Regions from separate parts of the Shewanella sp. SACH genome, predicted to be linked through region 2. Evidence: predicted binding sites of a transcription regulator. Region 2 holds the regulator's gene; each other region holds the start of a gene.

Region 1 (10,406 bases), 800 kb from region 2:
ATTTCAGCTCTTCACTGATGGACTGCATCACTTTAATGACTTTTTCAGCATATCTAGGATCTGTGGCATAACCCGCATCCTGCAAAGCTCGAATAAACTGAGTTGGGGACGCCGCCACTTTCTTCGCATCTTGATAACGATCGCCTTCGGCAATGAAGGACACAAAATCGTTGAAGCTATGCTCAAAGTCACTGTAAACACGGAAGTCGGCTTTTTGCTGCACTGCCACACCGTGTTCGAATTCTAAGGTGCTGACGTTCGCCTTATCGCCCTGCCAACGGCGATCAGCTTTAATATTGAATAGGTTATGACTTGGCGCGCCGTTATTACTGCGAACAATTTTTTGTCCCCAGCCGGTTTCAAGTGCCGATTGCGCCAACAATACTTCTGGTTGGGTACCTAATGCTTTTGCCGCTTTTTCAGCGTGTGGGTATAAGGTCGCCAAAAACTCTTCTCGACTACCGAAACGGACTATCTTCTGGGTTTCCCTAAAGGCGGCCGTCGGCAAAACTTGGCCGCTAATCACGGGGTCGACGACAGAAAGTGACTGTTCGCTCCAGCTTGGCTTAGGTGTATCAATCGCCAGTAAACGATTAGGCGTATCAATGTCCATTGATGAGTTTGCATCCATGGCTCTATCGGGCTCAAATGCTGGTCGAGCAATTGCAGCGGGGACACCATGATTAACAACTGTGGGTTCAACCGCTGGCGCGACTGGACTCTGCATTGGCACGTTAAGGGCTTTAGCATCATGGAGCATTTTCATACCGCCATCGTCGCGTAATACCGATGCTGGCGTGAAATGACTGGTTTCTGGGGAGAGTTGCTGCACCATCATATCGGCAAGGCCCAATACCCCTTTGTCAGATAAATCGACCGATAACTGCTGATCGCGCATCTGCTCGTAAAACTTAGTGTATTGGCTATTGAGAGGACTATCAGACTGAAAAACCGCATTGGCATCGCGCATACTTTTCATCAGCATTTGCACGAAAATACCTTCAAATTGTTGGGCGACCTTTTTCAAGGCGCCCTTCTCATCCTTCTGAGCCTGGGCGCGGAGTGAATCTAAGCCGCCCAGGTCAAGAAAATGTGATGAACTTGAAAGCTTTTCCATGATTTTCCCGACAGAAATTAGATGATGATAAGTTCACCATGCAAAGCTCCTGCCACTTTTAACGCTTCCAGTATTGCTAACACATCTGAGGGGGCTGCACCGACCAAGTTAACCGCTCTAACCAGCTCATCCAGCGTAGTGCCAGGATTAAACATAAACATACGGCGGTCACTTTCTGTCGCTGTAATCGTACTATTGCTCGTGACAGTTGTTTGACCATTGGCCAAGGCGTTTGGCTGTGAAACCTGGGTTGCCTCAGCAATCGTGACGGTCATGCCGCCATGGGTAATCGCCGCTGGGAGTAAACGCACGTTTTGCCCAACCACTATGGTTCCAGTACGTGAGTTAACAATCACTTTGGCAGATTCTTCTGCGGGAATAACATCGAGGTTTTCAAGCGTAGCTAAAAAAGACACCCGTTGTGATACATCACGCGGAGCACTGACCTGCACAGATGTTGCGTCTAAAGGACGCGCCATATCAGGGCCTAATAGCTCATTAATCGCATCGGCCATCCGTTGTGCAGTCGAAAAATCAGAACGACGTAAGTTAAACGTCAAATAATCGCCAGTTGAAAATGGGGTCGCCACACTGCGCTCGACAATCGCACCATTAGGTATACGGCCAACTGTTGGAGTATTTTGGATCACCTTTGAACCATCTAAACCATCGGCACTAAAACCACTCACCACTAAGCTGCCTTGGGCTATCGCATACACATTACCGTCAACGCCTTTCAAAAAGGTTTGCAATAAGGTGCCGCCGCGTAAACTTTTGGCTTCGCCTAAGCTAGATACGGTGACGTCAAGATCTTGACCCGGTTTTATAAAGGCTGGCATATCCGCATGTACGGCAACCACAGCAACGTTTTTAATCTTTGGTTTGACGTTGTCAGGAAGATTAATACCGAAATTTTTCAGCATAGTCATAAAGGTTTGTTCGGTATAACTGGTTTTTTCACCCGTTCCCGGCAAACCAACCACTAAGCCATAACCGATCAACTGGTTACTGCGTACACCCTGCACATTGGCAATATCTTTAATTCGTTCAGCCTGACTAGGTAGAGAAAACACTAGCACGGCAACGGCTAACACCAGTTTATATTTCATGATACGACTCCTTAGAAGGGCCACCAGTCGCTCATAAAGAACTGGCTTAACCAGCCCACTTTTTGAGCATCTGCGAAAGTGCCAGTGCCACTGTATTGAATACGGGCATTGGCCATTCGCGTTGAATCGATAGTGTTATCAGGTTTAATGTCCTGCGAGCGAACCAGACCTGTGACGCGAATAAACTCGTCACCGTTGTTAATTGAGATCCATTTTTCGCCGCGGATCACTAAGCTGCCGTTGTTCAGCACTTGCATCACGTTTGCCGAGATGCTGCCATCTAAACTATTACTCTGATCCGCATCCGATTCACGTTTAGTGTTCATGCTATCTTTATAACGTAAATCAATTGGCACTCCGCCAATGGATACATTACTACCACCAGCAAAAATGGGATCTAAGCTCATGTCAGAACCTTTTTTGATCTGATTGCCTGCACTCTTCTTCGCTTGAGTCGACTCTTTCAAAACGATAGTGATAATGTCGCCAACTTTGTGAGCACGTATATCCGAATACAAGCTAGATGCTTGACTGTCTTGATAAATAGAACCAGTCGCGGCAATTTTTGTCGGCGGTGCCTCTGGGTATACCGGCGCATAAAAGGGATCATCCGCAAGGGGTTTCTTTTGCGTCGAGCTACAAGCTGCAAGCAATAACGCGACGGCCAACACAAGATATCTAGCCATAATGTTTGCCTCTATAAATTTTGAGTCACGTAAGACAGCATCTGATCTACCGCTGAAATCACTTTGGAGTTCATCTCGTAAATGCGCTGACTTTCGATAAGGTTCACAAGTTCTTCGGTCACGTTAACGTTAGAGGTTTCTAAGGCGCCTTGGCGAATCGCTCCCATGCCATCTAACGAAGCGGTACCTTGAATTGGTGTGCCGCTCGCACCGGTTTCCGTATATAAGTTTTGTCCCATAGGATCCAGACCCGATGGATTAATAAAATCCGTCATAGTCAACTGACCCACAACTTGGTTCTCTGCTGTACCTGGGGTTTTCACTGAAACTTCACCCTCAGCGGAAACGGTAATACTGGTCGCATTGTCAGGAATCGTGATCGCGGGTTGCAGCAAGTAGCCAGAACCAGGCGTCACAATCTGGCCCGTATCGTCTAAGGTAAACTGACCATTTCGAGTATAGGCCGCAGTACCATCGGGTAGCTGGATTTCAAAAAAACCTGGGCCCTCAATCATCAGATCCAATGAGTTATCCGTAGTGAGCATGTTGCCTTGGGTAAACATTTTCTGTGTGGCGACGACTTTGGTACCCGCACCTATGTTTAATCCATTAGGTAACTTAGTGTTAGAAGCGCTGACACCGCCCGCTTGGTTAACTGTTTGGTAAAGCAAATCTTCAAATACTGCGCGACTTTTCTTGTAGCCCACAGTACTGGCGTTCGCCACGTTGTTCGAGATCACCGCAATGTCAGTTTGCTGTGCGTCTAAGCCAGTTTTACTAATCCATAACGCCGGATGCATAATCTATCTCCTAACTAATACGCATTAATGAAGATGAAGCGCGATCATTTTCTTCCGCGGTTTTCATCATCTTGACTTGCAATTCAAACTGACGCTGAAGGTCAATCAAAGACACCATTTCATCGACAGGGTTTACGTTACTGCCTTCCACTGCGCCACTTTCAACACCTACGCTAGGATCGGCAGGAGCGATATTGCCAGACACGAGCCGGAACAGTCCGTCCTCACCGCGCATCATCTCGGCATTACCCGGATTAACGAGTTTCAAGCGACCGACCTCTTCCACCACTTCAGCAGTAGCGCCCTGAGGTCGCACAGAAATAATGCCATCCTGAGAAATTGAAACTTTCTCGATAGGAAGTGGCAACACTATGGGACCGGCATCACCCATAACAGGATTTCCCCTGTCATTGTGTAATAAACCAGTGGAATCAAAACTTAAACTGCCAGCGCGGGTATAGGCTTCACTGCCATCTTTTGCCTGCACGGCAAACCAGCCGTCGCCTTTAATGGCAACATCGAGATCCCGTCCAGTCGTTTTTATTGGACCTGAGCGAAAATTTGCTGACGGAGATTCTGTCATCGCAAACACCCTTGTCGGCAATCCTTCACCGAAGGCCTGCATCGAGCGAGCTTGCGCCATATCGGATTTAAAACCGTCGGTATTCGCGTTGGCTAGGTTGTTCGCACGGAGCGCCAGCTCATTCATATTTTGCTTGGCGCCACTCATAGCGACATAAAGGAATTTGTCCACAGACTGCTCCGTCAAATTTTCTACATGACAATAGCAAAGCAAGCATCATGCCAACAAAATTGACGTTTAATTTACTGATAGAATTGAAGAATAGGAAAATGAAGTGAATTGACAGCTAGATAAAGGCTAAGTGTTGCCACTGGCGGCAACACTTAGTCAAACAATGTAATGATTAGCGAATTTGTAATACGGTTTGTTGCAGCGTGTTGTTCACTTCAAGGGTACGAGAGTTCGCTTGGAAGTTACGCTGCGCAGAAATTAAATCGACCAGTTCAGTGGTCAAATCGATGTTCGATTGCTCTAACGCCGATGAACTTATGCTACCAAAAGTACCGCTGTTTGCCTCACCAGCAAGAGCAGGGCCAGAATTCAAGCTAGCTTTCCACGAAGTGTTACCCACTTGTGTTAAACCTTGTTCATTAGCAAATCGAACCAAGGCAACCCGCGCTAAAGGCACACTTGAGCCGTTCGAGTAACTTGCAGTAATTAAACCATCAGCACCAATTTCAACGTTAGTTAAACGACCAACAGTAGTACCGTCTTGTGTTAACTCTGTTGCCGCAAAAGGAGCAGCATATTGAGTTGGCGCATTAAACTTGATTGTTAAATCTTGAGTGCCATCAGCTCCAGCACCTAAAACGCCTGCACCACCCACACCTAAAGTCTCAGTCTTAACGACCGCTGGATCACTACCGGTATAGACACCAACAGAATTGAACTTGAGTACAGAGCCCTTCCAACCGCCGGTTGTTTGCGCTGTACTGGTTGAGTCAGGATTACCATCGCCCGTAGTATCCGTTTGATAAGTACCTGCAGCACCATCTAGATCGACTTGTTTACCATCAATAGCGTAATAGGCCACCCAATTGCTCTCTCCATTATAAGAGGCATCATTAGGCTTAACAAAATAGGTTGTCATGATGTGTGGCTCACCGAGTGAGTCATACATAGTCATTGAGGTAACGTTATTGTATGTCTTAGGGTCTAGAGGATCGAATGCAGCAGGGTCAAGGGTACTTTCCTTAGCATTTAGATTCATTTGTAAACTGACATTTTCAGTTTTTATTGGGCTACCTGCAGTATCAGGGATTTGCACTGGTTTAGCTGTAGTCAAACTTACCGATGTCGAGTTACCATCTTTATCCACAGGGAACGTCTGCAAAAAATTACCAGCAGAATCAACCATGTAGTTATTTGAATCGACTTTAAATGCCCCTGCACGAGTAAACGAATGGTCAAGACTGCCGATCTCAGAGGCAGTGACAAAGAAGCCACCGCCTTTAATTGCCATATCAAGGGAGTTACTTGTCAGCTGTAAGCTGCCTTGATGGAATTGCTGGGCGACCTGACTCGTTGCGACACCACCACCGACAGCTGTTTTGGAATTTGAAAAAATAGAATTAGCGTAAACATCCGCAAATTCAGCTCGCGATTCTTTAAAGCCAATGGTATTCGCATTCGCAATGTTGTTCGCCGTGGTGTTTAAATCTTTCTGTGCGGCAGAAATGCCACTCAATGCAATGTTAAACGACATAATTCACCTCTACTTTTGACTCAATTCAATTGCGGACAACAAACGCCCAATTCGGATTCTACAAAATTATTTTGTATAAACTTAAGTTTCAGACACAGCTAACACGTCGGTTAACTTGATCCCCATACCGCCTCTCAAGTTAAGAATGGCGCCGGTACTGGCCGTCCCTAAAGAAACGCTACTCACATGAGCATAGGTTGAAACGGGCAGCTCTTGGGATTTCCCATCCACTAAACCACTCGCCTTAATCGTATAGTTACCTGCGACCACTGGCTGGCCATTCTTATCTAAACCATCCCAGTTCACATCGACGTTACCACCATCGCTACCATCGACTTTAAAGGTTGTGACAACTTGGCCCTTCTCATCTTCGATACGCACAGTAATCTCTGGAATTTTATCAGGGGTACTGACTACACCTTTCATCGTTGGGCTTTCTGCGGAAATATTACCAGTATCGGTTGGGATCAAAACCTTACGACCAACAAGTCCCGATGCCTGCAGTGCTTGGCTCGACGTCATGACACTGTTTAAGTTAACAATTTCATCATTTAACTTGCCGATACCATCAACCGTCGAAAATGATGCCATCTGCGCAATCATTTGATCATTGTCAACAGGCTTAAAAGGGTCCTGCATCGATAACTGTTGGCTTAATAACGAGAAAAAATCATCTTGAGTTAACTGTTGGCTTTTCGCTTCCGGTACTATCGAATCTTTTGGCAAACGTATGCCATCAAGAAACGGATTGCCCGTTGAGCTGGTTGATGAATTGGTCGTAACAGCATTTGACTGACTCTTATTTTGAGCCGTCTGCGCCGATGCTTGGTTAATTTGATTAATGAGGCTCACAGCTTACCTCCTAAGTAACACATGTTATTTACCCATCCCAAGTGTTTGTTGCAGCATAGACTTAGCTGCTTCAGCGACCTGAACATTCATTTGATATGAGCGCGAAGCAGAAATCATATCTGCCATTTCTTCCATGACATTAACATTCGGTTTATAAATAAAGCCGTCCGCATCCGCCATTGGATGATCGGGCGAGTATTCTTTTAGTAGTGGTTTATCACTTTCAACAATACCTTTTACCGCAACACCTTGAGAGGCTTGTTGCTGACTTTGGGCTTTGGCCATTTCAGCTTCAAAAATAGGATGACGGGAACGATAGGTCTTATCTACGCTACTCGAGACGGAATCAGCGTTAGCTATATTACTCGCAGTGGTGTTCAACCTGACCGATTGAGCCGACATTCCTGAGCCAGCAACATCAAATATGCTAAATAAACTCATGATTAATCCCCTCTCAGCGCTTTCTTCATGCCACTAAACTTACTGTCTAAAAAACCAAGCGACATTTGATATTCAAGGGCATTTTGCATAAATGCCGATTGTTCCTGTTGGATATCAACTGTATTACCATCACCAGTATCGGGTTGATTTGGCACGCGGAACTTAACAAATTGACCAGTCAACTCAGCAAGACCAAAATGCTTGTCTGCCTCTTGCATTTCAAGACTATTACGCTGCTGTTGTTGGCCACGGGCGGCCTGCATTGCCGCAGAAAAATCTACATCACGGGCTTTATAATGTGGCGTATCGGCGTTAGCGATATTGCTCGAAATGACTTCAGCTCGCTGCGCTCTAATACCGAGAGTGTACTGATGCACACCCAGTGCATTATCAAAATTGATCGCCATAAAATTGCCTCCTCGTGTTACTCACGGAAATAAAGCAATTCATGTGCCAACATAGGAGAATAATGAGAATAACAATAGGGATGAGCAAGTGATGGGTAAAAAATTACCGACAAATGTCGGTAATTTTCTTTAAAGCAGCAGACTTAAGTCTTTTTCTGGTAATAAATCCCAGGGTTACAACGGACCATGTCAAACTCATCCGTTAAACCAGCAATAGATTCAGAAGCACCGAGAAATAGAATCCCTTTTGGATTAAGAGCGGCAGCGAATTGCCGCAAAATTTTTGCCTTTGCCTCAGGCGCAAAATAAATCAGCACATTGCGGCAAAAAATAATGTCGAACTTACCAAGTAAGCTATAACTTTCAAGCAGATTATGTGCCCTAAAGTTCACCAAACGCTTAACATTATCCTTTAACTTCATATTGCCTGAAGGCAAAGCATCAAAAAACTGACGCTTACGCTCCTCGGATAAACCGCGCGCTAATGCCAAGCTATCGTACTCAGCATTTTTGCAACGTTCCAACATGGAAGGCGATAAATCAGTGGCTTGAATTGACGCACTACCCGCAAGCGCACCAGGCTTCTTCTGCTGATACTCAAGAATCGTCATCGCCAATGAATAGGGTTCTTGCCCAGATGAACACGCGGCTGACCAAATCTTAAGTGGACGACCTAAACGACTGTACTCAGGTAACAAAACGTTATGCAATAACTCAAATGGATAACGATCACGAAACCAAAGGGTTTCATTGGTCGTCATAGCATCGATCACTTCAGCCCGAAGTGCACGTTCCGTTGGCTTCATCGAATGCTTAACCACATCGGATAAGGATGGCAGGTTATATTTCCCCATCAGAGGAGCTAGACGACTGCGCACCAGATATTGCTTATTTTCACCCAGTACGATGCCGCTGTGTTGCTCTAAGAACAACCTAAATTGATTATATTCAGCTTCAGCGAGTGATTTATTTGGCACATTCACATCCTAAATCCTATAGCAAGCACCAAAATCAGTGCGAAACCATCATGTTATAAAGTCGAGATTATAGCGTAAAGCGTATCTAGGTACTAACTACTGCACTTACAAACTTAAGTGTTTATTCACAGCAGCAGCCAGTTCGTCGGGATTAAACTTAGCGATAAAGTCATTGGCCCCCACTTTTTGAACCATTGCCTGATTGAATACACCACTTAACGACGTATGCAGTACCACTTTAATATGCTTGAGCTTAGGATCGTCTCGGATCTCAGCGGTCAAGGTATAGCCATCCATTTCAGGCATCTCAATGTCTGAGATAATGAGAGGGATTTCATCGGCAACATTGTCCATTTCTTTGGCGATTTCTTTAAGCTTATCTAACGCTTCTCGACCATCTTTTGCGGTATCAATTTGTAAGTTCAATGACTCGAGTGAACGAATAATTTGCTTACGCGCCACGGCAGAATCATCGATAACCATAATATGGTAATGCTGGGTTCTGTCGAGGGTCAGCTTTTCATTTGCTTCTTCACTGATAGCGGTTTTAACCGGTGAAATCTCATCTAAGATTTTTTCTACATCGAGAATTTCAACCAATTCACCTTCAATCTCAGTTACAGCCGTCAGATAAGAATAACGACCGGCACCTTGCGGCGGAGGCATAATCGCTTCCCAATTCATGTTGATAATCCGCTCAACAGAACTGACCAAGAAACCTTGAACACTGCGGTTATATTCAGAAATAATGATGAAACAGTTTTCAGTACTCGCTAAAGGTCTACCACCTGTTGCCGCACTCAGATCAATAACTGAAATAGTCGTACCGCGAATATGCGCGACACCTTTAACATAAGGATTAAGTTTAGGCAAAGTTGTCAGTGGCGGGCACTGCAGTACTTCTTTCACCTTAAACACGTTAATCCCAAACCGTTGACGACCGTTTAATTTAAAAAGCAGCAATTCTAAACGGTTTTGACCAACGAGCTGGGTTCGTTTGTTGACTGAATCAAGAATACTCGACATAACTCTGCCTTGTTGTTCTGTTTATGTACGGCCCTATGACTCGTTTGAGTATAGGCATATTAATTGCTTACGTCTTATCTATCGATAAACATAGTCGAAACTGAGTCAATCTTCTGACAGTGATGCAAATTATTATTACAGTGGTCAGCTTCGAACTTGATAAAAGTATAGGTGCATTCTGGCGTTACAAGCTAGTCTCTTCATTATGAAAGTAAATTTAGTCTGTTTTTTTAGTGTTTTCGCCCTCTTCATGCCCGCTTTTGCGAGTGCAGAGCCTATTGTTCCCACCGTATCGGCCATCTCAGAATTAGCTAAAGCGCTTATTTCAGAAAAGATATCCGTGCCAGCAAATGCCAAAGTCGATATTTCGCCGCAAATAGTTGACGCAAGAATGCTGCCGTCACAATGTTCGTCGCCGATTAAGGTTGAATTGGCTAGTAACAGGGAAATTAGCCGTAATAACACCCTAAAAGTCAGCTGCAATACGCAAGAGCTCGCTTACCCTTGGCAGATTTATATCTCGGTTAGAGTGGATATTTTATTCCCCGTTGTTGTCACAACTGAAACCTTAGCGCCTGGCGAACTCATCTCCCCTAGCCAAGTTGAAATCCGTTACATTGAGCAAAATAGTTTACGAGGCGCTGAATTTGATGATCCAAGTAAATTAGCTGGTGTGCGAGTCAAACGACGCGTCTCGAAGGAT
Region 2 (10,406 bases):
GATATCTTTTTAACCTATTGCACCAATGCTGTGCTGGCTAAACAAGAAGTGCCGAGTCTCCAAATCATCGACTTACCGCAGGAACTCGCCGTGGGGGCCGACTATGGTTTGCTGGTTTTGCAGGGCGCCAATGCTGCCGCAACGCCGTTAGCTGAGTTTATTCTATCGGCAAAAGGTCAAGCGATTCTGAGCAGTTATGGTTTTCAACCACCGGCAAAATAGCCTTGTTTAGCTTTTTTGCGAGATAAAAACGGCACCCTTTCGGTGCCGTTTTTGTTATAAACTCAAACTGTTAAAGCGTTAAAGCACTAGTGCGTTAGTGCATCAGATAGAGCGTCGCTAATCCGAGGAAGGCGAATAGACCAACTACGTCAGTGACAGTGGTGAGCACCATGCCGCCAGCGAGGGCGGGATCGATTTTAAGGCGTTTTAAAATCAATGGAATACTCGCACCTGCAAGCCCAGCAACTGTCATGTTGATCAGCATGGCGCTGCCAATTAATCCTGCGAGAGCCATATCATCCTTCCACAGCAACACGGCAATAAAGACTAAAATCGACCACATTAAGCCATTGAGAAAGCCAATCGATAATTCTTTACCAATAAGCCAACGGGCGTTGCTTTGGCCTATGTGGCCTAAGGCAATACCGCGGATCACGAGCGCTAAGGTTTGATTACCAGCCACACCGCCCATGCTAGGGACAATTGTCATCAAGATGGCTATTGTGGCAAATTGCTCGATAGTGCCTTCAAACATATTACTAACTGAGGAGGCGAGCAGTGCCGCGAACAAGTTAATCGTGAGCCAGAGTGAGCGACGTAGGGTACTTTTTAGCACTGGGCCAAAAGTATCCTCGTCATCGTCCATCCCCGCCATCCCCATCATGGAATGTTCGGCATCTTCGCGGATAACATCGACCACGTCATCGATTGTTATTCGTCCTAGCAGCTTGCCATCGCTATCAACAACGGGAGCTGATACCCAGTCATTGCGTTCGAATTTCTGCGCCACTTCACTGTCGGACATGCTCACAGGAATACTTTGGATATCGGGGTCCATGATGTTGCGAATTGTGGTGCTTGGCGCGCAAGTCAGTAGATCTGCCAGCCTGACACCGCCGAGCACTTTGTCCTGTTTATCGACGACATATAAGGTATCTGTGGTGTCTGGCAGGTTGCCCCTTTGGCGAAGATAGCGCAGCACCACATCGATATTTACATCGGGTCTTAAGGTGACGGTATCTGTGTTCATCAAGCTGCCGGCGGTCTCATCGGGATAGGATAAGGCCTGTTCTACCCGCTGGCGGTTTTGTTCTGTCATCGACTGCAGCACTTGCTTGTAAACGGCATCGGGAAGACTACGCAGAATATAGGCCAGATCATCGGTGTCCATGCTCGCCGTCGCTTTCGCAACTCGCTCAGGACTCATGCTGCGGATCAGCGGATCTTTGAGTTCTTCGCTTAACTCGTCGAGTATGTCGCCTATTTGTTCCTGATCGATAAGCTGCCACAGCACTTGTCTGGCGCTGGGTGGTGAGGATTCTAAGATCAGCGCGATATCTGAGGCGGCCATTTTTTGCAGCATGTTACGCACGTGCACAAACATGCCACTGCTAAGCGCTTGGTTTAACTGGTCGAGACTATGTCCGGTGTGATCGTTTTCTGAATTATCTACGGGCATTTGTCCTCCATAGTTGTCCGCCACTGTGCGGCAAATTGGTTCGAGAGTGCGCTGCTTGGCGCAGGGCTGAGACTTAGCGGTGACTTCGCGATAACTATGCTTCAGTCACAGATAGAGCGCTCTGGCATAGGTCATGCGTTTTACGCATAGATTAAGGCGGCTAAAACTAAGATGAGTCAGCGGTAATGCTCGCTAGTGTAATCGCCTATGGTTCGTGTCGTCGAGCGACAAATGTGTCGCCAAGCTTTTGAAACGAGATGTGAACTGCACAAATAAGCAGTGCTAAGTGTGAGGTGTACTAATCTGAGTGCCTGTGTGGAACGCTGAGTATGAAATCAAACTAACAGGCTTCGTCAAACTTAGCGTCGATTAAGGCACAAATGGCATCCAGAGCTGGCTCAGCATCTGGGCCTTCGGCGATAAGTTTAATGGTTTTACCCATGCCAGTCTCAAGCATCAATAAGCCGAGTACGCTGGCGGCGGATGCCTGTTTATCGCCTTGTATCAAGGTGATGGTCGCATCAAACTCGGATGCCAGTACCACCAACTTAGTGGCGGCACGGGCATGTAATCCCAGTTTGTTACAGATGGTGATCTGACGTTCAAGCTTTGGCATTATTCAGCTCTCGATGGCGGGCATAAACTTTATGTTTACCGTTACTAAAGCGTTTAGCCAATTGCTCTGCGACGTAAACCGATCTGTGTTGCCCACCCGTGCAGCCAATCGCCACAGTTAAATAACTGCGATTGTTGCGCTCGAGATGTGGCAGCCAAGTTTCCAGTAAATTTTCGATTTGCCAGATGAACTTATTCACGAGTGGTTGACGATTTAAGAACTCAGCCACGGGCTCATCTAAGCCTGTCAATGGACGCAGCGCCAGTTCCCAGTGTGGGTTAGGCAGGAAGCGCACATCGAACATAAAGTCGGCTTCGGTTGGCATACCGTGCTTAAAGCCAAAGGACTCGAAGTTAATCACTAACTCTTTATCGACGCTGCCGAGCAGAATTTGTCTCACTTGATCGCTTAAATCATAGATATTCAAATTTGACGTATCTATGTAGTGATCGACCAGTTTTGACATAGGCTCGAGCAGTTTCCCTTCCAGCTTTATCGCTTCTTGCAAAGAGACTTGGCTCTTCGACAAAGGATGCAAACGGCGGGTCTCGCTGTAACGCTTAAGCAGAATTTTATCGCTGGAATTGAGGAAGAAGCTGGTTAACTCAGTATCAGGAGGCAGGCTCGCGAGTTGCTTCACTAAGACTTTATCCTGCTCAGGCATGTTACGCACGTCGACACTGATGGCGACGAGATCGTTACTGCCTTTGAGTTGCTCAAGCAAAGTGCCGATTAAGGGCAAGGGAAGGTTATCGACACAATAATAGCCGAGATCTTCGAGTACCCTTAGGGCGACAGATTTGCCTGAGCCTGAGCGGCCCGACACTATGACCAGTTTCATCCAGTGATTACCTGATAGAGTTCCGTTTCATCATGCGTCTTGCGTAATTGCTTTAATATTTGCTTGTCGCTCAGCTTTTCGGCCATGCAAGACAAGGTACTTAAGTGCTGCTGACATTGGTCTGCAGGCACCAGTAGTGCAAATAAAATATCAACAGGTTGCTTATCGATAGCATCGAATGCTATCGGCTCTTCACACTTAATGAGTATGGCAATGGGCTGATCTATATCGGCTAGTCGACCATGTGGAATGGCGATGCCGTTACCTATACCTGTGCTCCCCATCTTTTCGCGCGCCACTAGGCTTTCGAATATCTCTTGAGATGAGAGGGTCGGGTACTGGGCAGCGACTAAGTCGCTGATGAGTTCCAGTACCTTTTTCTTGCTGCCCGGAGTGGCGCAGGTAGTGCACTCCGGCCGCAGTATGGTACAAAGTTCCATTATTAGTGTTTTGTTAACTTCTCTTTGTGTTTAATAACCTGACGATCAAGCTTGTCAATCAGGGCGTCTATAGCGGCATACATGTCAGCATGCTCTGAAGTAGCAAAAACTTCACCACCGATAAGATTTATTCTCGCTTCGGCAATCTGTTGCATTTTCTCGACATTGAGCACAACGTGCACATTATTGATCTGTTCGAAATGGCGTTCAAGTTTTGAAAACTTTTCTTCTACATATGCGCGTAACGATTCGGTAATTTCGACATGGTGTCCACTCAGGTTTATTTGCATAGAAACGTCCTCCGATATCCACTGTAGGTTATAAACTTTTACGCTGATTAGAAGGCGGAATGAGCATAGCCTCTCGGTACTTCGCAATGGTTCTGCGGGCTACGTTGATCCCTTGTTCTGCCAGAAGCTGTGCCATCTTACTGTCGCTTAATGGTTTTTTCTGGTTTTCCGCTGCAACCAGTTTCTTAATGAAGGCTCTGATTGCTGTGGATGAGCACTCCCCACCATCGTCAGTACCGACGTGGCTAGAGAAGAAGTATTTTAGTTCAAAAAGTCCCTTAGGGGTATGCATGTATTTCTGTGTCGTCACCCTTGAGATGGTCGACTCATGCATTTCTACCGCTTCGGCAATATCGTTAAGCACCATAGGTTTCATGGCTTCTTCACCGTATTCAAAGAAACCTTGCTGATATTGGACGATACAGTTCGCCACCTTCAACAGGGTATCATTACGGCTCTCTAAACTCTTGATAAACCATTTAGCCTCTTGCAGATGACCACGAATAAATTGGCTATCGGCTTGGCTTTTAGTGCTGCGCGCCATCGAGGCATAATGTTGGTTTACATTGATTTTTGGCATGCAGTCAGGATTCAGCTCAACCACCCAGCGGCCATTTTTCTTCGACACTGACACATCTGGGATGACGTATTCGTCATCGTTGGGCGTAATCAATAAACCTGGGCGGGGATTGAGAGTTTGGATAAGCGCGATGCCGTCTCTTAATTCATCCTCTTTTAATTTAGTCTTACGCATCAACAATCTAAAATCGCGGGCGGCGATCAGATCTAAATGATCTTTGATCAGCATGCGGGCGTTTTCTAGGTTGGGCGTGTCAGCGGCAAAATGCGACAGTTGGATCAACAGGCACTCGCTTAAATCGCGGGCGGCAACACCAATGGGATCAAAATGTTGAATGCGCTTTAGTACGGCTTCGACTTCGTCGAGCTCAACCTCAGAATTGCCCATGGCTTCGAGGATTTCGTCAGTGCTTTGGGTGAGATAGCCTTGATCGTCGATGGCATCAATAATAGCGGTGGCAATGGCTAAATCGGTTTCAGAAAACGGTGTGAGGTTTTTTTGCCATTCTAAGTGTTCATACAAGCCTTCACTGGTCTCACCTTGGAAGGGCATATCATCTTCACGACTGCCGCCGGGGCCAGAATTAGGGGAGGCGGTGAACACTTCATCCCACGTGGTGTCCATGGGCAGTTCGTCGGGCATGGATTCTTTGGTTAAGGACTCTGCCGTGTCTATGGTGGAGCTGTCTTTTTCTGGCGGCAGGGTGCTAGATTCACTGAAATCCGTATCGGATAGCGTTTGGTTTACAGGGTCTTTAGTGGCGTCGAATTGATCCTCTTCCAGCTCGAGAAGGGGATTAGAATCTAAGGCTTGCTGGATCTCTTGCTGCAGTTCTAATGACGACAGTTGCAACAGACGGATGGCCTGTTGTAATTGTGGCGTCATGGTTAACTGTTGACCCAGTTTGAGCTGGAGTGACGCTTTCATGTTACCGCTGATCCCTACGTTATTATTGTTGGATGAGGTCGCTTGTTATCATCTTGAGTGGAGTCCAATGGTGGCATAAATTGCCTGCATTGGCTCCGCTTGATTAACTATAGCCTGAATTGTTCACCTAAGTACACAGCCCTAACTTGCTGATTGTCTAAGATCTCTGCGGGTGTTCCTTCGGCAATCAAGTTTCCGTGACTCACGATATAGGCATGTTCACACACATCTAATGTCTCACGGACATTGTGGTCTGTGATCAACACGCCAAGGCCACGACTTTTGAGCTGTTCGATAATCTTTTTAATGTCGATAACTGAAATCGGATCGACACCAGCAAAGGGTTCATCGAGCAAAATGAACTTAGGATTTGCTGCTAACGCCCGCGCAATTTCGACACGGCGACGTTCACCCCCCGACAATGACATGCCTTGGCTGTCACGGATATGGGTGATGTGGAACTCTTCAAGCAGATGCTCTAGCTCTTCTTCCCTTTGCTCTTTTTTTAATTCTTTGCGCGTTTGCAGCACGGCCATGATGTTGTCATGGACGGTCAGTTTACGGAAGATACTGGCTTCCTGTGGCAAGTAACCTATGCCTTTGCGGGCGCGCAGGTGCATAGGATCTGCGGTTAAATCATCATCGTCGATAAAGATGTGGCCTTTATCGCTTTTAACCAGACCGACGACCATGTAAAAGGTGGTGGTTTTACCCGCGCCGTTCGGGCCGAGTAGGCCAACGACTTGACCGGTTTTGACCGTCAGACTGACGTCTTTAACCACTTGGCGACTCTTGTAACTCTTCGCCAGATTTTGTGCTCTTAGGGTGATTTGGGTCATTTAGAGTCCTGCTTTTTCACAGGTTTATCTGCTGGCGCGTCTGGTTTGGCATCATCTTGATAGCTTTCTGGCTGAATAATCGTGATCACGCGATCGTCGCCACTGCCGGTACTCTCGGCAATCAATTTTTGCTGGATGATGTTGTAGCGGATCAAATTACCCGTCACTTGGCTGCCCGCTTGATCTAACGAGGCTAAACCTTTAAGTGTCAGGGTGCGGCTCGCCATATCGTAACGAATTTCTTTCGCGCTCGCTGAGGCTGGACGGCCATCGTCTAACACTTGGCTGTACGTCGCAGGGTTACCTGTGGCCACTAAAATTTTGCTATTTTCACCTTCGGCAGAAAATGCACGCAGTTGATCTGCATGGATTTTAATCGAACCTTGGGTGACTTCAACCGGACCAAAGAAGATGATCTGGTTGTTCTTGATATCTGCCGTTTGGCTCACAGCCTTGATTTTGACTTCCTGTTTCAGGTCGTCGACTTTAGCAAAGGCGCTCATGCTCATTATTAGCATTAGGCTGGCAAGTAATACGTTATTTTGCTTCATATGTTCCTACTACCTGACTGGTCAATTGCACTTCTTGCGCGTTGAGGTCGGCATAAAGGCCTTGGCCTTGAATATTAAAATCTTTCCCTGTGACGTAAATGGTGCGGTCAGAGGTCATTATCATCGTATTGAGATCGAGTTCCAGATAACTGGTGGACAAGGTCTGGATCGGTTCTTCTGGGCTAATGGCATCAATAATAACATTGTTTTCTAATACAACCTTGCCCGTTTCCTTGTTTAGCTTGCCCTGATCTGCTCTGAGTTGCCATTGTGCTTTACCTTGGTCTGGATAAACAAGATAAACAGGTTGAGTAAAGTAAGTTTGATTCGTTGAATCATAATGTTCCATGTGTTTCGCCGTCACACGGCTATTGACTAGCCCTTGTTCGTTGAACTCAACACTGCGCAGATCTTCAACGATGAAATCTGGGGTATTTTGATCTTTTACTCTGTTATCGGTATCACCGCTGTGTTTGTTCTGCACTTGCCAATAAAGCACTAATGCCGTTCCAAAAAAAGCGATAATCGCGAGTGTCACACGACTCATATACTCATTCCATGGGCCGAAGTGAATTTATTTTGACTGAGTAGCAATAGATCTGTGAGTTCACGCAAGGCACCGTGGCCGCCATTGAGCGTAGTCACAAAGTGGGCGTGCTGACGAACATAGGGATGACCATCGGCTACGCTGACTGCTAAACCGACGACATTCATTACTGGCAGATCGACAATATCATCACCGATATAAGCCACTTCTTCTGGGGTAACACCATAGAGTGCGAGCAATGCTTCATAGGGCTCGAACTTATTGTCTACGCCTTGGTAGATATGAGTTACGCCAAGCGCCGTCATACGGTTTTCAACGATTTTGGATTGACGTCCAGTGATCACCGCAAGATTAAAACCGCTGGTGAGTATCGAGCGCACGCCATAGCCGTCGCGAGTGTGGAAGGCTTTTAGCTCTTCGCCGCTATTGCTTAGGTAAATACGACCATCGGAAAACACCCCGTCGACGTCACAGATCAACAGTTTAATCTTTTGCGCGCGTTGCCACACATCATCACTGATTGGGCCGTAAAATCCTTGCTGTGGCATTAAATGACTCCTGCTTTAACCATGTCTAGCATGTTAAGAGCGCCGATTGGATGGCGGTCTTTATCGATAACAATTAATCCGTTGATGTTTTTTGAGTCCATCACTTGCAGCGCTTGGGCCGCCAACACACCGTCTGTGATGGTCACGCAGTTACGGGTCATCACATCGGCGATGGGCGTAGTACGTAGATTCACTTCGGCATCGATAACGCGGCGTAAATCACCATCGGTGAAGATACCAACCAGCTTGCGCTGATCATCGATAATCGCCGTCATGCCTAAGCCTTTTTTGGAAATTTCGTACAGGGCTTCTGTGATGCAAATATCGTGGTTAACGAGCGGTAAGTCATCACCGCTATGCATGACATCGCAGACTTTTAACAATAACTTACGCCCTAAAGCACCGCCAGGATGGGACATAGCAAAGTCATCACGGGTAAAGCCTTTTGCCTGCAGTAGCGCAATGGCAATGGCATCGCCCATCACTAAGGTCGCGGTAGTGCTTGATGTTGGCGCGAGTCCAAGTGGGCAAGCTTCTTCTGGGACTTCAATACATAAATGTACTTTAGATAAGCGCGCCATGTTCGATTCGGGTTTACCTGTTACCGCGATAACTGGCACGCCCATACGTTGGATGACGGGCATTAAGGTGAGGATTTCGCTCGACTCACCAGAATTAGAAATCGCTAAAATCACATCGTTATCGGCTAATACACCGAGATCGCCGTGGCTGGCTTCACCCGGATGCACAAAAAATGCGGGCGTTCCTGTGCTGGCGAGGGTGGCAGAAATCTTATTGCCGATATGGCCCGACTTGCCCATTCCCATGACAATCACTTTGCCTGTGCAGTTAAGGATCAACTCGCAAGCTTCTGCAAATTCAGCCGAATCAACATATTGATAAAGATTGTCTAGGGCTGACTTTTCAATGTCGATAACTTTACAGCCCCATTGGCGCAGTTGTGATTTGTCTACCATGTCTATCTCTCTTTTTGCATTGTCTTTGTCGCCCCATTGATGGGATTGGAATAGCACAATTTGGTACGCGATAAAGATGATATGTAATAGGCTTTCTGCCAAGTTTTAGTTTGTTTTCAGACGATTTAGCTTATGTCTTGTTGTGGTGAATTCCCTAAAGCAACAAAACAATTGCGGCAGGCTAGAGCGATTGATCCGACTCGTCAAGTTCAGCTGCGGTAGCTATTCATGCACAATAACCTGTTTCGCGGCCGAAGGTCTTGAGCAATATCATCGTCTTTGTCGTTTATTTCAATGCATTTATCCCGTATCGCGGCGGGTATTACCGCACGGGATGCCTCTATTTCACACTCGTATATCGACTCATTGCACCTAAAATTGGACGAAGAGCGAGCTAAGTGCGAACGAATTAGCCAATATCGCCAATTCTGCAACTAGGTTGAAAACATTAAGTAACATTTTACCTGTGCAGAGTGAAAACTTAGGGCGCATTTTCGCTGTAAATGAGGCAAATTGAAAGTATCGCAGGGCGATAGTGTCGATTCGGTTGTAGGTTAAAGCGCAATTACGTACAATTTGCGGCTCTTCGATTGGTCAGTCTAGGAATACTAGGATCACCTCTTTTGCAAATGTCGGAATCAAGCATGACTCAAGAACAAACGCCGTTGGTTGAGATCCGTAATTTGGGTTTTAGCCGCGGTCAGCGTGTGATATATGAAGATATTAGCCTGTCCATTCCAAGGGGCAAAGTGACGGCGATCATGGGGCCGAGCGGCATAGGCAAAACGACCCTGTTAAAGTTGATCGGCGGCCAATTAACGCCTGACCACGGACAAGTGCTATTTGATGGCCACGATATCCATGGTGTGAGTCGCAATGAATTATTTAGTCTGCGTAAGCGGATGAGCATGTTGTTTCAAAGCGGTGCGCTGTTTACTGACATCAATGTGTTCGATAACGTGGCGTTTGCGCTGCGCGAACATTCTGGTCTGCCAGAAGACATTATTCGCACTATCGTGCTGATGAAGCTCGAAGCCGTAGGTTTACGTGGTGCCGCCCAGATGATGCCAAGTGAGTTATCCGGTGGTATGCAACGCCGCGCGGCATTGGCTAGAGCCATCGCGCTTGAGCCTGAAATGGTGATGTACGATGAACCTTTTGCCGGCCAAGATCCTATCTCTATGGGCGTGTTAGTGAAGCTGATCCGTGAGTTATCCGATGCGCTGAATCTGACCTCTATTGTGGTGTCCCACGATGTGGATGAAGTCCTCGGTATTGCCGATTATGTCTATGTGGTGGCCGACAAAAAAGTTATCGCCCACGGCACACCAGAGGAATTGAAGTACGCCGACAATCCACAGCTAAAACAGTTTATTCAAGGCGCACCGGATGGCCCTGTACCATTCCATTATCCGGCGAATGATTACCAACAAGAATTAATGGCAAAAGGAGTTGGCAAGTGAAGTTAATAGACAGTATTGCCGACTTGGGCCGTAGCGCGATTGAGTTAGTGCTCGGTTTTGGCCGCGCAGGGCTCATGTTGTGGGGGGCGATTTTTCGCTGGCCACG
Region 3 (10,406 bases), 710 kb from region 2:
CCATTGGTTCTGAGCGACGTTTTTGGCCGTGAAGCCGATACTGTGCTGGAAATTGGCTTTGGCATGGGCGCCTCTTTAGTGCAAATGGCTAAAGACGCACCAGAGCAAAATTTTATTGGTATTGAAGTGCATAAACCGGGTGTCGGTTCTTGCTTAAGCGATGCCGCCATCGCGGGTGTGACTAATTTACGTGTGTATCACCATGATGCCATGGAAGTATTAGAACATGCGATTGCCGACGGTTCATTGGCCCGAGTGCAATTGTTTTTCCCCGATCCTTGGCATAAGAAACGTCATCATAAGCGTCGTATCGTACAAGCTGAATTTGCTGAACTGATCCGCCGCAAGCTAAAAATTGGCGGCGTGTTCCATATGGCAACCGATTGGGAAGAATACAGCGAGCACATGTTGGAAGTGATGCAAGCGGCTCCTGGTTATCAAAACCAGTCGAGTGACGGCACTGTGGTGCCACGTCCTGATCATCGCCCACTGACAAAGTTTGAAGCCCGCGGCCATAGATTGGGTCACGGTGTATGGGATCTGATGTTTGAGCGTATCGCTTAATCTAGATATTTCAATTGATTAATTAGTTTTTTAACACAACGGGGAAAGTCACTATGGCAACTAATCGTAGCCGTCGTTTACGTAAGAAAATGCGCGTTGATGAATTCCAAGAGTTAGGTTTTGATATGGCTTGGACTTTTGATGCATTTGTATCAGAAGCCGATATCGATGCAACTGTGGATAAATTCATCGATGAAGTGATCGAAACCCGTAAGTTAGGTTTCCATGGCGGCGGTCACATCGAATGGGAAGGCATTATCGCAACCCAAACGATCGGCAAATGTACCGAAGAAGATATTGCTGCAGTTAAGGCATTCTGGGCGAACCAAAAAGTTTCTCAGGTTGAAGTTAGCGAACTGTACGACATTTGGTGGGGTTAATGCCCGAGTTGGCATTACTTGAGGAAGTGGTCGAGAAAGTTCGACCCTTGCTCGGCCAAGGAAAGGTTGCAGATTACATCCCCGCACTGGCCAGCGTTGATGCTGGAAAATTAGGCATTGCCGTTACAACTGTTGATGGTGAAACCTTAGGTGCGGGCGATTACCTTGAGCCGTTTTCGATTCAAAGTATCTCCAAAGTTTTCAGCTTAACCTTAGCGTTAACTTTATATGAAGAAGCCGAAATTTGGTGCCGAGTTGGCAAAGAACCTTCGGGCCATTCATTCAACTCTTTAGTACAAGTCGAGTTAGAACGTGGCAAGCCGCGCAACCCATTTATCAATGCTGGCGCGTTAGTGATTGCTGACTTATTGCAGAGTCGTTTAGGTGCACCTAAACACAGAATGCTCGAGTTAGTCAGGCAACTAAGCCAAAACGATAAAGTGAGTTTCGACAAACAAGTGGCCGACTCCGAATATCAGCACAGTGCGCGCAATGCGGCGATTGCTTATTTGATGAAGTCGTTTGGTAATTTTCAAGGCGATGTCGATACTGTGCTGCGCACGTATTTTCATTACTGCGCCTTAAAGATGAATTGTGCTGACTTGTCTAAGGCCATGTTGTACTTGGCTAATCGCGGCAAAAGCATAACGGGGACTGAGCTTATCTCTCAGGTGCAAACTCGGCAGCTTAATGCCCTGTTGGCGACCTCGGGCCTATACGATGGTGCAGGTGAGTTTGCCTATCGTGTTGGTATGCCAGGTAAAAGTGGCGTCGGTGGTGGCATCATTGCCGTTATTCCTGGGGAACTGTCGATTTGTGTTTGGTCGCCAGAACTCGATGGCAATGGCAATTCGCTTGCTGGCACTGCCATGCTTGAGCACTTAAGTCAGCGTCTTGGCCGATCTATTTTCTAGCTTTACCTATCGTTTTTTTATTAGCACTATCAGACTAAAAGTTAGCGAATTTCGCTAATGACCTTTTAGTGCTAACTTTCCTAAATCCAATATAATCATATTGTTATAAAGTTGGCACGTCTCCTGCTTTAAGCTATTCAGTAGTTTAGGTTTATCGAATTATTCAGATTAAAGGACGAACAACATGAAATTAAATAAGCTATTAACTGGATTCGCCTTATCCGGCGTGATTTTAGGGGCATCTAGCCTACAGTTGGCGCAAGCGCAAACAGAGCCTCAAGTCGATGAGCGCTGTGAAGTCTCTTTAAATTATGACGTTATGGTTGAACCTAAAAAATTAGTCATGAGCGAGAAGGGCACAGAAAAGTATCGCATCGAAGTCGATAAGTTATTTGTTGAAGGCAAACAAGTAAACTTAACCGATAAGCAAAGAAAGTTAGTGACTCAATACGCCGATGAAGTGTCGACGCAAGTGCCTGAAGTGATTGAAGTCGTGAACGAGGCCGTCGCATTAGCGTCCCAAGCGGTGAGCATGGCGTTAACCCCTTTAATGGGCGATGCGGCCGGTGCTAAATTCGATGAAATGATGGCAGGTGTCCAAAAGCGCGTTGATTCAGTGGCCTACCGTCATGGCGATAGCTTCTATCTCGGTGCGACGGAAGACTCAATTCAGAACACCTTTAACGACGAATTCGAGCAGGAAATGGAGCAAATTGTTCAGAACTCAGTGGGCACCATTATGATGACCATAGGTGGCCAAATCATGTCGGGTGACGGTGATAGTTTTGAAGCCAAAATGGATGCCTTCTCTAAGAAAATTGACAACTTAGGCCAAGATATTGAGCAACAAATTGAGAGTCAATCTAAGGGGCTGGAAGCTAAGGCTGACCGTTTATGCGACCGATTTGAAAATCTGTTAGTGCTTGAAAATCAATTACGCCAAGAAGTACCAGAACTCGCGCCTTATGCGTTGACACAAAACTCAACCAAGGAGCTGCGTGAATAGTTCTTGTTAATCGTCCTTGTTAATAGTTTTTGTGAATAGCCCTGAGTTTTAACTGCAATAACTTCTATCTCCTTGTGCATGAGTCAAATTTGAATGCTACGCCCCTAGTCAATTTATCGCCTAGGGGCTTTTTTATTGGCTAATTCTTAGTGGCGAAAGCTATGAGGATAAAGTCGATGTGGCTTGTAGGCTTGGCTTGCAGCGATTTAGTTCGGAATGTTACAGTCTAGAGACGAATATTTGGTATACTCTTAAAATATAATTAAAAGCTGGCATATCAGTCAGATATAACACCCTACTTTAGTGGACTTTTTCGGTCTAAATCTCTGCGTTATATCACTTTAATGCGAGATATCAATGCTATGGTTATTTTAAAGCGATGATTACGCTAACCACTGCTACTCACCGAAAGTTAATATCATTGTCGTAAACAGCTTAAGGCGACTTCCATGTTAGAACTGTTAGAACCTATTGCGATTTTTACTCATGTGGCCAGAGCTGGTAGTTTTAGTGCCGCCGCAAGAAGGCTTGGGATCTCTAAGTCTAAGGTCAGTACACAAGTCGCCGATCTTGAACATAGACTTGGTGTTCAATTAATCCAACGTACCACCCGTAGCTTAAGCCTGACTGAAGCAGGGCATTTGCTGTATCTGCAAGGTGAAGAACTGCTGCGTGACGCTGAACAAGCGATAGCCAGCGTGCATAACTTAAATGATGCGACCCGCGGTGTGCTCAAGGTGGGGATTTCCCAATCCTTTGGGGTGATGCATATCATTCCTGCGCTGCCATCCTTTATGGCAAAACATCCTGAGCTTGAGCTACAAGTGAGCTTACTGGACCATAAAGTAGATGTAGTGAGTGAAGGCTTAGATTTATTGTTAACTATGTCGGAGCAATTACCGCTTGGCATGGTTGCTAGACCTCTGATGAAGTGCCAATTCCTGTTAGTTGCTTCTCCAGGCTATATTGCTCAACATGGCGAGCCAACACGACCTGAGCAGTTAGTTGACCACAATTGTTTGGTCTATCAAGGCGAGTGGCACGAGCACAGCATGTGGCAATTTAAGAAGGGTGATGATTACTGTGAAATTGGCGTATCGGGCAATTTCAGGGTAGATAACGCGCCAGCATTAAAATCTGCTGCAATCAGTGGTCTTGGGGTTGTGTATCTTGCAAGTTATTTGATGGAAGATGAAATTGCCAAGGGAACATTAGTGCCTTTACTGAAGGATTGGCAATTGACCCACCATCTGCCATTGCAGGCGGTTTATCCCCGTCGTAAGCACTTAGCACCTAAGGTCAGTTCTTTTATCGAATTCATCAAAGATCACATAGGAACGCCGCCGTATTGGGATGCTCCCTATGTCGAATTATTCAGTAAACGTCAGTAAAATAGGAAACATTGTTCTCAAAAGCAGTCTTATGTGATTTTAAATTAACCAAGCACTTTTATGTTCATTTAAAATCAATACTTTAGATTGAGTTGATGAGTACATTTGCTGATGATTTTTTAGGGTGTTCTAAAGCACTTTTTTATAACATCCTTGAACTCTGTTCTTAATTGAATACAATGGTGGCAGTTGATTCGGAATGACCTGAGTCCTATACGTTTATTGGAAATGACCCCTTTCAATTTTTGTGTACAGGTCGGCATTAATGCAGTTTTGGATCACAGCCAACAGAAGTTTGAGAACTAAAACAATGTTGGCTCTTTAAACCATCATCCTAGTTTTTGGTTTACCTCAGCCTTATCGCTGAGGTAATTTTTTATTGATGGTTTGTGTAGCCTTAGGCAAGCGTTTTGTCTCCCTGTACCCTAAAGTCGCAACTGTGTGTTAAGTGTGTGAAGGCGAGTGCTAAAGCATAAATTAATACAACAAATATAGTGACCCACAGTGAGAAGGGTTCTGTTATCTAACGGGATAATGGTACCAATAAAAAAGCCACTTTCGAGTGGCTTTTTTATTGGGCGTAGCTATCTATGTCGCTTTAGTCGTGAAGCAGGTTAACAATGCTTCACGACTCAGCATTAAGGCATTAAAACATTAGGGTATTAGGCCTTCTTCTTACTGGCTATCCAGAGATCGACTTGTTGTTCTAACACATCCAGTGGCAATGCGCCGTTAGCAAGTACTAGCGTATGGAAGTCGCGGATATCAAATTGACTGCCAAGCTGTTGCTCTGCTTTATGTCTGAGTTCCAGCAGCTTAATCATGCCCACTTTATAGGCTGTCGCTTGCGATGGCATAACGATATGGCGTTCAACCATTTTCACCGCATCTGATTTAGCATTGGGCGTATTATCCACGTAATAGGCAATGCCTTGCTCTCGGGTCCACTTTTTAGCGTGGATACCTGTATCAACGACTAAGCGACATGCACGCCATAGCTCCATTGCTAGACGACCAAAGTCAGAATAGGGATCGGCGTAGAGTCCCATTTCTTTCGGGAAAGATTCGCTATATAAACCCCAGCCCTCGATATACGCGGTATAGCCACCAAACTTGCGGAACTTAGGAATATTTTGCAGCTCTTGGGAAATGGCGATCTGCATATGATGACCCGGAATACCTTCGTGGTAGGCCAGTGCCTCCATTTGGTATTTCGGCATGGCTTTCATGTCATATAGGTTTGCATAGTAGCTACCTGGACGCGAGCCATCCGGCGCAGGTTGCTCATAGAAGGCTTTACCCGCGGATTTTTCTCTAAAGGCTTCAACCTGTTTCACTATCATGGCGGCCTTAGGTTTTACTTTGAACACTTCATCTAAGCGCGATTTCATATTGTCGATGAGCTTAGTCGCCTCAGCTAAATAGGCGGCTTTGCCTTCGGCGGTGTTGGGGTAGTAGAACTGGGGATCGTCACGCATGAAGCTAAAGAATTGCTGTAAATCGCCTTTAAAATTGACCTTCTTCATGATGGCGCGCATTTCATTGTGAATACGTTCCACCTCAGAAAGGCCTAAGTCATGGATTTGATCGGCGGTCATGTTTGTCGTAGTAGTGCGAGCCAAGGCATTGTTGTAGAAGGCATCGCCGTTAGGGAGTTTCCACGCACCATCGCGGTCGTCAGCTCTGGTTGCTAAGGTTTTGATGTAACTGATGAGCTTGTTATAGGCGGGCTCGACTTGGGTCACTAGTGCTTGCTCAGCCTGTTGAATCAGTGCTTGCTTTTCCGTTTCTTGAATCGCTAATTCGCTCACTTTACGGCGAAAATCTGCGAGTAGCGCGCTGTCATCGCCCTTATCAAAAGGCGCACCTTTGATGATGTTTTGGCTGTCTGAAATCACATAAGCGAATACAAACTTAGGCGCAATAATGCCTTTATCTGCGCGGACTTCTAAAACTGTCTGTAATTGACTTAAACGTTTAGGCACGCCATTCAAGCGGCTGATATAGGCCTTGGCATCGCTGACATCTGTGATTTGATGTTGGTTAATTAAGAAGGAGGCTATCATAGAGTGGCCGCCATACATCTGATTCACAGGGTAATTATGGTAGCGCCATTGGTCATCTTCGATGTCATTTTGCAGATTTTGCTTCAGTAACGTAAGGCTAAGATGCGTTTGTGGATCGAGTTTGGCCGCATCAATCTGGTTGACCTGCGCCAGTTGTTTTTTCGTGCGCGCTAGGGCTTTATCATCGGCGGCATCACCCAGTTCATCCCATTTATCATAGTCTTGCTTGATCCCCATATAGGTTTGCGAAATGGGGCTCGCCATGATGTTTTCCATGAAGATGGTTTCGAACAACGCATTGGCTTTGTCTGACTCGGTTTGCACCACTGCATTCATAGGTTCGCTTGCACTGTGTAAGGCTGGCGAAGTTGATGCTGCATATGCGGGAATGGTCAGTAGAGCTGAAAGGGTCAGTGCGACTAAGCTGATTTTAGTTTTTATTGGCATGATCAGGCTTCCTAGTTTGAGTTGCATCAATTCTAAAGAAGCTGGACAAGAATGTATGGATATTAATGTTAGAAAATGTGTTAGCAGTAATAGTATTAAACTGCACGATTGACCACTAACACATTATTTATATAGCTATTTTAACGGCAGACTTAGCAGAATTGTGTCAGTAAATCATTAACAAACATGTGACCTTTACTGGTTAATTGCCAATGTTCAGCGGATTCTGTGAGTAAACCGCGTTGTTTGGCCTTTTCCATTCCTTCGGTCAATGTGTCTCTGTGCTGTCCGGTACGCAGTTCAAATTCTTGCTTAGGGATAGGTGTCATCAGGCGCAGGCGATTCATTAAATATTCAAGCGCGCGATCTTCCTCTGCCACATCAATCGATTCGAAGGTGTAGTTGCTGGCACTCAGATATCCCTTGGGATGTTTAATTTTTACCGTGCGTATAATGCGGTTTTCTTCTGGCAGCGTCACTTTACCGTGGGCGCCACAGCCTATGCCTAGATAATCACCAAACTGCCAGTAGTTGAGATTGTGCTTACATTGGTAACCGGGTTTCGCATAAGCGGATATTTCGTATTGCTCATACCCTAATGCGGCCAGCTTTTGTTGACCTTGCGCATAGATATGCCAGAGCGCTTCGTCATCGGGCAACTGCGGCGGTTTTGAGTGGAATAGGGTGTTGGGCTCAATTGTTAACTGATACCAAGACAGGTGGGGCGGATTCAGCGCCGCTGCCGTGTCGATATCGGCCATCGCTTCAGCAAAACTTTGGTTGGGTAATCCATGCATTAAATCGAGGTTAAAACTCAAGTATCCCGCTTGGCTGGCTTTTTGAGCGGCGACTTGTGCCTCGTTTTGATCGTGAATACGTCCAAGTAAGTTGAGCTTATCCTTAGAAAAACTCTGCACACCGATAGATAAACGAGTGACATCAGCTGCGCGATAGGCACTAAAGTCATCGTGTTCTAAGGTGCCAGGGTTGGCTTCCATGGTGATTTCGATATTGTCACTAAAGGGGATTAGCGCATTGGCACCATCGAGTATGCGTTTGATTTGCAAAGCATCGAATAAGGATGGTGTGCCGCCACCGATAAAGATGGTATGGATTTGCCGCCCTTGGACGAGATGTAAGTCTTGGCGTAAGTCTTCCAATAGCGCATCAACATAGGCTTCCTGTGGCAGCTCACCATTTTGACCATGGGAATTAAAGTCACAATAAGGACACTTTTGTACGCACCAAGGAATATGGATATACAGACTGAGTGGCGGCAGTTCAAGTTTCATCGCAGTAGTCACGGCAGTTGACGACATTATTGTGCATTCCCGCCAGTTAACACGCCTTGGGCTTGCATGGCAGCGATGAGTTGCACTAGGGCTTTACCACGATGGCTTAAGACATTTTTCTCGTTGCTGCTCAGCTCCGCCGCGCTACATTGATAATTTTCAGGGATAAAAATCGGATCGTAACCATGGCCATTGGCGCCACGTTGGTTAAAGTCGATTTGGCCTTCCCATGCGGCTTGGCAAATAATTGGGGTTGGATCTTTGGCGTGGCGCATATATACCAGCACGCATTGGAATCTCGCACTGCGAGGTGCTGGCTGGTCTTTTAATGTCTCAAGTAGCTTCAATACGTTGTCTTGATCTTTGGCATTTTCGCCCGCGTAACGCGCTGAATAAATGCCGGGAGCGCCTTGGAGTAAATCCACTTCTAAACCTGAATCATCGGCAATGGCGGCAAGTCCGGTGATTTCGGCTGCATGCCTGGCTTTGATAATGGCATTTTCGACAAAAGTGGTGCCCGTTTCGGCCACTTCGCTGACATTAAACTGACTCTGCGGCAGTACAGTGACACCGTAGCTGGCGAGCATTTGATCGAATTCGGCGAGTTTGCCTTTGTTGCCACTGGCGAGGACGATTTGTTGCATGGAACACCTATATCATTGGGGCGACTTATACTGCGGCAATGATACCCAAGCTGCGAGCTAAAGGACAGGAAAAGGGCGGGGCGGTACAGACTTGTACCGTCCTAAAGTGGTGTATGACTTGCGATAATCTTAGCTTGGCTTATTCGACGTAGAATTTTTGCTTGAACTGCAAGTTGGTATTTAATTGATTACCATGCTTGATCGCGATATTGAAGTTGATCTCTTGATCATCGCGGTAAGGGACTTCGGCAATATAATAAATCGCATCACCTTCACGGATCTCTTTGAAGGTTAAGTTGATTCGAGCATCTAATAAGTTATTGGCGACACCGGTAATTTCAACGGGTACTGCGGGTTTATTCGCTTCGCTGATATCTAACACGGCAATGTTGATAATGCCTGTATAGCTACTGCGCTGAATGCCATAGGATTTGGCTATGCTAGGCGTTAAAAATGTACTGCCAAGTGCCATGTAATGAATGTCAAAATTGCCGACAGTTTCTTTTTGCTCTGCGTTTGCAACACCACAAAGGCTAGCGGTGAGGGCTAATACAGCCAGAATATTACGGAACATGATGGGATACCTCATATTAGGGAATGTTTGAGTATAGGTCGCTGTGACTATTGTTTATGTTTATCTGTTTATCGATAAATTAACCGCATTCAAAGAAATTTGTTGGTTTTCAGCCTTTCAATAGCATTAGCTCAGCTAGTTTGTCCCATCAGCTCAGTAATGACGCTTGGGATGATCTTGGGGTCAATCACGCGGATTTGCTTATGCCGACCAAGTTCACCTTTCATTATATGAATGTCGCTCTTGGGCACTTTAAAGGTCTTTGCTAAGTACTTGCTTAAATGGGCATTGGCCTTGCCATCAATAGGCGGCGCAGTGATGGCTACTTTTAGCTCATCACCGTGCAATCCTACTATTTGATCTCGGCTGGCCTTAGGCTGAATGTAGAGATTAAGCAGCAAGTCACCTTGCTGCAAAGTCACTGCACTCATTAGATCACAGCCCAATAAGGGATATATTGGGCAAGTAACATATTGAGGAAATTCATACCAATAATCACCAACATTACCGATAAATCTAAGCCACCAATTGGCGGTATGATACGGCGGATTGGCGCTAATACGGGTTCAGTTAACTGACCCATGACCATCACTATTGGGTTATAGCCTTGATTAAACCAGCTCAATATTGCGCGTATCAACAGCATCCAAAACAGCAAGACCCCTGCTTTTTTGATCACAGATACGACGGCAAACATCAAAAACAGCAGTATGTCTATGCCACCGCCCGCGATAAGGCTGATCAGCAGTACTTTGACCATCACGACCAGCAACGCGAGGACGAATGATGCGGTATCAAACCGTCCTAAGGAAGGCAGAATACGGCGCATTGGCGCGATGAGCGGGTGAGTCGCTTTGACAATAAATTGGCTAAAAGGATTGTAAAAATCCGCCCTTGCCAGTTGCAGCCAAATCCGCAAAATCACCACCATCAAATATAAGTCGAATAGTGTGGTGATTAAAAAGGTAAATGCATTCATCGAGATTTCTACCTATTAAAGTCCGATATAAAAACGCGTTAGTGGAAATTAAAATGTCTTAGCCATTTCTTCTGCACGTTTAATGCAGTTTTCCATGGCTTTTTTTACTAAACCACGCATATCCGCAGCTTCAAATGTCGCCAGCGCCT

The links. Region 2 encodes sigma-54, which starts transcription at its own class of promoters, with help from an activator protein. Its sites were predicted from a motif close to GTTGGCACGNNNNTNGNNT; they were not measured.
Region 1: flgF (flagellar basal-body rod protein FlgF) is a predicted target of sigma-54. The motif match lies at 4,503-4,521, and genes of this name have one in related genera.
Region 3: BM607_RS12140 (YggN family protein) is a predicted target of sigma-54. The motif match lies at 1,969-1,987, and genes of this name have one in related genera.

What each region holds. Positions count from the first base shown of each region.
Region 1 covers NZ_MPDG02000002.1:1,057,863-1,068,268, reverse strand. The annotation lists gene flgJ (flagellar assembly peptidoglycan hydrolase FlgJ) at 1-1,117, opposite strand, end outside; gene BM607_RS12625 (flagellar basal body P-ring protein FlgI) at 1,135-2,226, opposite strand; gene flgH (flagellar basal body L-ring protein FlgH) at 2,238-2,912, opposite strand; gene flgG (flagellar basal-body rod protein FlgG) at 2,924-3,712, opposite strand; gene flgF (flagellar basal-body rod protein FlgF) at 3,723-4,466, opposite strand; gene flgE (flagellar hook protein FlgE) at 4,639-6,000, opposite strand; gene flgD (flagellar hook assembly protein FlgD) at 6,082-6,852, opposite strand; gene flgC (flagellar basal body rod protein FlgC) at 6,877-7,293, opposite strand; gene flgB (flagellar basal body rod protein FlgB) at 7,296-7,700, opposite strand; gene BM607_RS12585 (protein-glutamate O-methyltransferase CheR) at 7,844-8,683, opposite strand; gene BM607_RS12580 (chemotaxis protein CheV) at 8,783-9,703, opposite strand; gene flgA (flagellar basal body P-ring formation chaperone FlgA) at 9,909-10,406, shown strand, end outside.
Region 2 covers NZ_MPDG02000002.1:253,553-263,958, forward strand. The annotation lists gene BM607_RS08895 (molybdate ABC transporter substrate-binding protein) at 1-222, shown strand, start outside; gene mgtE (magnesium transporter) at 317-1,681, opposite strand; gene BM607_RS08905 (HPr family phosphocarrier protein) at 2,022-2,297, opposite strand; gene rapZ (RNase adapter RapZ) at 2,284-3,138, opposite strand; gene ptsN (PTS IIA-like nitrogen regulatory protein PtsN) at 3,135-3,578, opposite strand; gene hpf (ribosome hibernation promoting factor) at 3,581-3,868, opposite strand; gene BM607_RS08925 (RNA polymerase factor sigma-54) at 3,897-5,375, opposite strand; gene lptB (LPS export ABC transporter ATP-binding protein) at 5,483-6,214, opposite strand; gene lptA (lipopolysaccharide transport periplasmic protein LptA) at 6,211-6,765, opposite strand; gene lptC (LPS export ABC transporter periplasmic protein LptC) at 6,752-7,312, opposite strand; gene kdsC (3-deoxy-manno-octulosonate-8-phosphatase KdsC) at 7,309-7,860, opposite strand; gene BM607_RS08950 (KpsF/GutQ family sugar-phosphate isomerase) at 7,860-8,837, opposite strand; gene mlaF (phospholipid ABC transporter ATP-binding protein MlaF) at 9,482-10,300, shown strand; gene mlaE (lipid asymmetry maintenance ABC transporter permease subunit MlaE) at 10,297-10,406, shown strand, end outside.
Region 3 covers NZ_MPDG02000002.1:959,354-969,759, forward strand. The annotation lists gene trmB (tRNA (guanosine(46)-N7)-methyltransferase TrmB) at 1-564, shown strand, start outside; gene BM607_RS12130 (YggL family protein) at 618-944, shown strand; gene glsB (glutaminase B) at 944-1,858, shown strand; gene BM607_RS12140 (YggN family protein) at 2,043-2,864, shown strand; gene BM607_RS12145 (LysR family transcriptional regulator) at 3,314-4,255, shown strand; gene BM607_RS12150 (DUF885 domain-containing protein) at 4,918-6,768, opposite strand; gene hemW (radical SAM family heme chaperone HemW) at 6,921-8,087, opposite strand; gene rdgB (RdgB/HAM1 family non-canonical purine NTP pyrophosphatase) at 8,087-8,704, opposite strand; gene BM607_RS12165 (DUF4426 domain-containing protein) at 8,844-9,278, opposite strand; gene yggU (DUF167 family protein YggU) at 9,410-9,709, opposite strand; gene BM607_RS12175 (YggT family protein) at 9,709-10,257, opposite strand; gene proC (pyrroline-5-carboxylate reductase) at 10,306-10,406, opposite strand, start outside.